One region of the Erwinia sp. AC075 genome, then DNA from elsewhere that is predicted to be linked to it. Evidence: predicted binding sites of a transcription regulator. Region 1 holds the regulator's gene; the other holds the start of a gene.

Region 1 (3,506 bases):
CACGTAGACGATCTCGTGGCCGTCTTGCGCCAGCTGACGCACGCGCTCGCCGCCGTTGACGTTGATGCCCTGATACAGCTTGCTCCACGTCCAGCCCATGATGCGGTCCGTCAGACGGATGGCTTCATAAGAGAAGTCGGCGGCGATCTCTTCCATCAGCTCAACGGCGTTCTGCTGGGCTTTTTCATGGGAGATTTTCTTGCTGCGCGCTTCGTCTTCCACCGCTTTAGCGATGGCTTTGGACTGCAGCAGTTTATTGAACAGGTCCTGACGCACCGGCAAACGCGGGCCAATGGCCGCCAGGCGTTGACGGGCAAAGTGCATGCGTGCCACGCGCGCCAGCTTCTGCGCAATGATTTTGTCGGTGCCGTGTTCCGTTGCCATACGGCGCAGGGAAACCATCGGTGAGAAGCGGACAAAGCTGTCGCGGCCTAACCACAGCACGGCAAAGAATTTTTGAATGCCATTCAACACGCGCAGATGAGGCTGATCGTCGCCCTGCACTTCACGGCCTGGTGCACGGCCAAACATCACGGATACCGGCACCATCTGCACGTCCAGCAGCGGGTTGCTGCGGTGCAAATCGAGGTATTCGTGGAACAGTTTTACCGATTCAACGTTAGGCACGAAATAGGGGAATACGCGTGGGCCGTCATGGATAAACACATGACGTGGCAAAACCGTACCGTCGATTTCCAGCGGATCTAAAGGATCGGGCAGATCCTGTTTACGGCATTGCTCACGCAACGCCAGCAGATCGGCCTTTGAATCATAAGGCAGCACATACATAATAGGGCGCGATGTATCCAGCGCCAGCTCGGAAACCGGCTCGGCGGGAATCGCTTTACTTTTTACCAGGAATTTTACTGGTAAATTCAATAAGTTATAATATAAGTTACGCCAACCTGACATAGATACCATGAAGCCTCTTGTTAGCAAAGCGCCGCAAGCATACCAGAAAGCGCCAGTGAGATCTGTGGTGTTGCAAAATGTGCGCCACCCAGACATTGACGTTAAACATCTCAAAGGGTTCCCTGATTATGGCAAATAACGTCACCGGATTGACTCGTATCATTAATGCCGCCGGTTATTCCTGGAAAGGAATACGCGCCGCCTGGCAAAACGAAGCGGCTTTTCGCCAGGAAGCGGTGGCCGGCATTGTCGCGGTGATTGTGGCGTGCTGGCTGGATGTGGACGCCGTCACGCGGGTGTTGCTGATAGGGTCCGTGATGTTGGTGATCATTGTTGAAATCCTTAACAGCGCGCTGGAAGCGGTGGTCGACCGCATTGGCAGCGAGATGCATCCTTTATCGGGTCGCGCCAAAGATATGGGCTCCGCTGCCGTGTTGCTGACGATACTACTCGCTGTTTTCGTCTGGGTAATGCTGCTAATTCCCTGATTGCGGCGCGCTTTCCATAATCTGACAAACTGCTGTTTTTTCCACATCTTTAGGTTTTCAACGCACAAATACCTGTATATACTCACAGCTGACTGTATAAACAACCAGGGGGCGGGATGAAAGCACTAACTGCAAGGCAGCAGCAGGTTTATGACCTGATACGCGACCACATTAACCAGACCGGCATGCCACCGACGCGGGCAGAAATCGCTGCACAGCTCGGTTTCCGTTCCCCGAATGCGGCTGAAGAGCATCTCAAAGCGCTGGCACGTAAAGGCGTGATCGAGATTGTTTCCGGCGCGTCTCGCGGTATCCGTCTGATGATGGAAGAAGAGGAAGGGTTGCCGCTGATTGGCCGTGTCGCCGCAGGTGAACCTTTGCTGGCGGAAGAGCACATTGAAGGCCACTACAAGGTGGATCCTGAACTGTTCAAGCCGGGCGCCGACTTCCTGCTGCGTGTTAGCGGCATGTCGATGAAAGATATCGGGATTATGGACGGCGATCTGTTGGCTGTGCATAAGACTCAGGATGTGCGTAACGGCCAGGTCGTGGTTGCGCGCATTGACGACGAGGTGACGGTAAAGCGCCTCAAGAAGCAGGGCAATATCGTGCATCTGCTGCCTGAAAACGGCGAATTCCAACCGATCGTGGTCGATCTGCGCTTGCAGACCCTGTCGATTGAAGGTCTGGCCGTCGGCGTAATCCGCAACGGCAACTGGCTGTAAACGCCTGACCTTAACGCGCTGCTTTTGCGGCGCGTTTCTCTTTTGGTAAGCTGTATGCCTTATTGACTGGCATATTCAGCTTCCGTGATGCTTTTAAGCCAGTCGCACAGTGGATGACCATGCGATTATTTTCTCCCTCAGATAACCAACTCTGGCGGCTGGCGCTGCCAATGATCCTGTCGAATATCTCCGTGCCCTTACTGGGCCTGGTGGATACCGCGGTCATTGGTCACCTTGACAGTCCTTCCTGCCTCGGCGGCGTTGCCGTGGGCACTACCGCGACCAGCTTCCTGTTTATGCTGCTGCTGTTCCTGCGGATGAGCACCACCGGATTAACCGCGCAGGCCTTTGGTGCGGGTGATAAACCGGCGCTGGCCCGCGCACTGATGCAGCCGCTACTGATTGCCCTGGCGGCTGGCCTGCTGTTTATTCTGCTGAAATCCCCGCTTAACCACCTGGCGCTCTCTGTCGTGGGTGGCGATCCTGCCGTGCTGCATCAGGCCGCCCTGTTTATGAATATCCGCTGGTTAAGTGCACCTGCGACGCTGGCCAACCTGGTATTACTGGGCTGGCTGCTGGGCGTACAGTATGCCCGTGCGCCGGTGATCCTGCTGGTTGTCGGAAACCTGGTCAACATCGTGCTGGATCTGTGGTTCGTGATGGGGCTGGGCTGGGGCGTGCAGGGTGCGGCGGCGGCCACGGCGATTGCAGAATACGTCACGCTGGCGATTGGGCTGGTTATGGTCTGGCGGGTGCTGAAGCTGCGGGGCATTTCGCTGCCGATGCTGAAAACCGCCTGGCAGGGCAATTTCGGCCGGCTGCTGCGGCTGAATCGGGACATTATGTTGCGATCTTTACTGCTGCAACTGTGCTTTGTTTCCTTGACGATATTGGGTGCGCGGCTGGGCAGTGAGGTCGTCGCCGTCAACGCCGTATTGTTGATGTTCCTGACCTTTACCGCTTACGCGCTGGACGGCTTTGCCTATGCGGTAGAAGCCTGCTCCGGCGAAGCTTATGGGGCAAAGGACGCAAAAAGGTTGCTGCTGATTTGGCACGCGGCCTGTCGCCAGGCAGGACTGGTGGCACTGGCCTTTTCAATTCTCTATGGCCTTGCCGGCACGCATATTGTTGCCTTACTGACCTCAATCCCCGAACTGCAGCAGCAGGCTGACACCTATCTGTTCTGGCAGATTGTCCTGCCGGTCTGCGGTGTCTGGTGTTATCTGCTGGATGGCATGTTTATTGGTGCCACGCGCGCCAGTGAAATGCGCAACGGCATGCTGATTGCGGCACTGGGCTACGGCGCGACGCTGTTCACCGTGCCGTCGTTAGGCAACCATGGTCTGTGGCTGGCCGTTACCGTGTTCCTGCTGCTGCGTGG
Region 2 (3,506 bases), 2.5 Mb from region 1:
GCCAAGCGCGCCGGGTGCCAGCATTTTACTCAGGCCTTCACCGCCGCCTTTGCCGTCTTTACTGCCTCCCAGTACCGTTTGAATCTGTTGCAGCCAGTTACTCATTGCCTTTCCTTCTTCAGCGGAAAACAACCAGCATAGAGCGACTTGCGTCAAGAAGCGTCAAAGCAGGAAAAGCCTGGAAAACCTTCACGGCCAGTTGATGCTAAGCCGTCAGCTATACTTAGCCCACCAGTCGAACCTTCTGGTTCATAATGCTTCGCCAAAAGCGGCGGCTGAACCGACTGGATTTGTTTTTTTAAAGCACTGGCGTAAGGGAAAAATCATCATGAGATTCAATAATAATCCGCTGTTTATCAATACGGTTCTGCTTGGCGGCAGCACGGAAGAGAAGTTGAAGGCCGCCAGCCAGGCCGGGTTTGATCAGGTTGAGCTCTGGCGTCAAGACGTGGAGGCAGCCAGCGGCGATGCCAGTGATGTGGCCAGATTACTGGATAACCAGCGCCTGGCCCTGACGGATTACCAGGTGCTGCTGGATTTTGACGGCGCGCCAGACGATCAGCGAGAGAGTAAACGCCAGGAAGCCCTGCAGATGCTGGATACCGCCGTTGAACTGGGCGCAACAACCTTACTGACGCCTGCATCTACCCATCAGGGCTGCATTGCAGAACGGGAAGAGGACGATATTCGCTGGCTGGCCCGCCAGGCTGGCAAACGTGGCCTGCGTGTGGCCTTTGAGGCCATGGCCTGGAGCACGCATATCAACAATACGGCGGCGGCATGGCAGCTGGTGCAAAAGGTCAATGAACCCAATCTGGGATTGGTGGTGGATGCGTTTCACATTTTCGTGCTGAACCGCACGGTGGACGATCTGGCGGGGATTCCGATGGATAAGATCTTCCTGGTCCAGCTGTCCGACCTGGTTACCCTTCCCAGCCACGATCATCTGGTGGATGTGGCACGCCATCAGCGTTTATTGCCAGCCGAAGGGAATTTCCCGCTTTCATCTCTGGCTGACTATCTTCATCAGCAAGGCTATTCAGGCCCGATAGGACTGGAAGTGTTCAGCGATCGTTATCATCAACTGCCGCCGGCAGAGGTGGCCAGCAAAGCGCTGCAGTCGTTGAAAAAGGTGTTATCCGGCGACGATCGTTAACGGTAGCCGGTGGAGGAAGTCACTAACAGGGAAGAATTAAGGCGAAGTTTCTGGCGCGCCAGGGAAAAATACCCTGCGCGCCACATACTGTGATGAAGTAAAAAGAATCAGGCAGCTTTAACGGTTCGTGCAGCCGATTTTGCTTTGGCCGCTTTGCCCGTTGAGGCTTCCGGGTCTTCCGCACCGGACTCTTCAGCCGGTTGATCTGCTGCAGCTTCAGCGCTGTCTTGTTCAACAGTCGGTTCAGCATCATTGCCCGCGGCGGCGGACTCGCTCGTCTCAGGCATCTTGCTGGTGCGCAGAATATGCTGCACGGCGTCTTTATTCTCCGCCAGGAACATGCCCAACGCTTCACGCTGTGGTTCTTCCATATCCAGAGGTGCCACGCTCAACCAGTCAGAAAAGGCTTCTGCCATATCGAGCATTTTATCGTACGCGTCGGCTTCTTTCTTACTGGCGAATGTCATCTTTTCCTCACCTTTTCTGACGACAACATATTTGATTTCAACAGCCATAGTCCACACCTCAGTTAACTGTATTTTTATACAGTATAACAGACGGGTCTTTTTCGCTCAACCCTGGAAAGCGGATGTACGCGCAATCGTTTTCGTTTATACTGCGCGCGTTTTTTCCCTCCAATCAGGTAGAGATTATGACCACTCTTGGTACCGCGCTGCGCCCTGCCGCAACCCGCGTAATGCTGTTAGGTTCAGGTGAACTGGGCAAAGAAGTGGCGCTGGAATGCCAGCGTCTTGGCGTTGAAGTGATTGCTGTCGATCGTTATGCCGATGCACCCGCTATGCACGTGGCGCACCGCAGCCACGTCATCAACATGCTGGATGGTGAAGCGTTGAAAGCGCTGGTTGCGCTGGAGCGCCCGGATTACATCGTGCCGGAAATTGAAGCCATCGCCACCGATATGCTGATTGAGCTGGAAAAACAGGGTCAACACGTGGTGCCAACCGCCCGCGCTGCCCGCCTGACCATGAACCGCGAAGGGATCCGTCGCCTGGCGGCAGAAGAGTTGGCGTTGCCCACCTCCACCTACCGCTTTGCCGACAGCCAGCAGGCGTTTAATCAGGCGGCTGACGAAATCGGCTTCCCGTGCATTGTGAAGCCGGTGATGAGCTCGTCAGGCAAAGGCCAGAGTTTTATCCGCGAAGCGTCACAGTTGGATGCCGCCTGGGAATACGCGCAGCAAGGCGGTCGTGCCGGTGCCGGCCGGGTAATCGTTGAAGGTGTGGTGAAATTTGATTTCGAAATCACTCTGCTGACCATCAGCGCGGTTGATGGCATTCACTTCTGTGCGCCGATTGGCCACCGTCAGGAAGATGGCGACTACCGTGAATCCTGGCAGCCGCAGCAGATGAGCGCCCTCGCGCTGCAACGTGCTGAGCAGATTGCCGAAGAAGTGGTTAAGGCGCTGGGCGGCCACGGCCTGTTTGGTGTTGAGCTGTTTGTCTGTGGTGATGAGGTGGTATTCAGCGAAGTTTCCCCTCGCCCACATGACACCGGAATGGTGACGCTGATCTCTCAGGACCTGTCCGAATTTGCCCTGCACGTGCGTGCCTTCCTCGGTCTGCCGATTGGCGGCATTCGTCAGTACGGCGCCGCCGCATCTGCGGTGATCCTGCCAGAACTGGACAGCGATAACGTGCAGTTTGCCAATTTGGGCGGCGTGCTGGGCGCCGGTCTGCAGGTGCGTCTGTTCGGCAAACCGGAAGTTCGGGGTAAGCGCCGTCTGGGCGTGGCGCTGGCCACGGGCGAGAACATCGATGATGCGGTACAGCGCGCAATTACCTGTGCAGCCGGTGTGAAAGTCAGCGGATAAACACGCTTTCGTAGCAACAAAAAAGGGATGGCCTGTGCCATCCCTTTTGTTTTTTGCCTGATCCGACGTCTTATCGGGCGCCCGCTACCGCTTCTCTGGCCAGCTGGGTGATACGATCGTAATCCCCTGCTTCCAGCGCATCAGCCGGAACCAGCCAGGAACCACCAATACAGAGCACGCTTTTCAGCGCCAGATAGTCACGGTAGTTGGCCGGCGAAATGCCGCCCGTCGGGCAGAAACGCACCTGAGGGAACGGGCCGCCAATCGCCTGCAGCGCCTTCACGCCACCGTTGGCTTCAGCCGGGAAGAATTTGAATTCACGCAGGCCATAATCCAGACCGGTCATCAGTTCCGACACCGTGCTGATGCCAGGAATTAATGGCACCGGGCCATCAACCGCTGCGCGTAACAGCGATTCGGTCACGCCAGGACTGATAACAAACTGCGCACCGGCATCGGTCACTTCCTTCAGCTGCTGGACGTTAAGTACCGTGCCCGCACCCACTATGGCTTCCGGCA

Evidence for each region. The regulator LexA, encoded in region 1, represses DNA repair genes until DNA is damaged. The targets are predictions, from matches to a motif close to TNCTGTATGTACATACAGNA.
Region 2: the regulator LexA is predicted to act here: its motif matches at 1,688-1,707, upstream of AC0IXH_RS04435 (YebG family protein).

What each region holds. Positions count from the first base shown of each region.
Region 1 covers NZ_CEEDEU010000001.1:3,417,719-3,421,224, reverse strand. Annotated here, with positions in the region: gene plsB (glycerol-3-phosphate 1-O-acyltransferase PlsB) at 1-912, opposite strand, end outside; gene AC0IXH_RS16125 (diacylglycerol kinase) at 1,041-1,400, shown strand; gene lexA (transcriptional repressor LexA) at 1,517-2,125, shown strand; gene dinF (MATE family efflux transporter DinF) at 2,245-3,506, shown strand, end outside.
Region 2 covers NZ_CEEDEU010000001.1:947,556-951,061, reverse strand. Annotated here, with positions in the region: gene AC0IXH_RS04445 (tellurite resistance TerB family protein) at 1-105, opposite strand, end outside; gene AC0IXH_RS04440 (sugar phosphate isomerase/epimerase family protein) at 329-1,156, shown strand; gene AC0IXH_RS04435 (YebG family protein) at 1,264-1,671, opposite strand; gene purT (formate-dependent phosphoribosylglycinamide formyltransferase) at 1,809-2,987, shown strand; gene AC0IXH_RS04425 (bifunctional 4-hydroxy-2-oxoglutarate aldolase/2-dehydro-3-deoxy-phosphogluconate aldolase) at 3,058-3,506, opposite strand, start outside.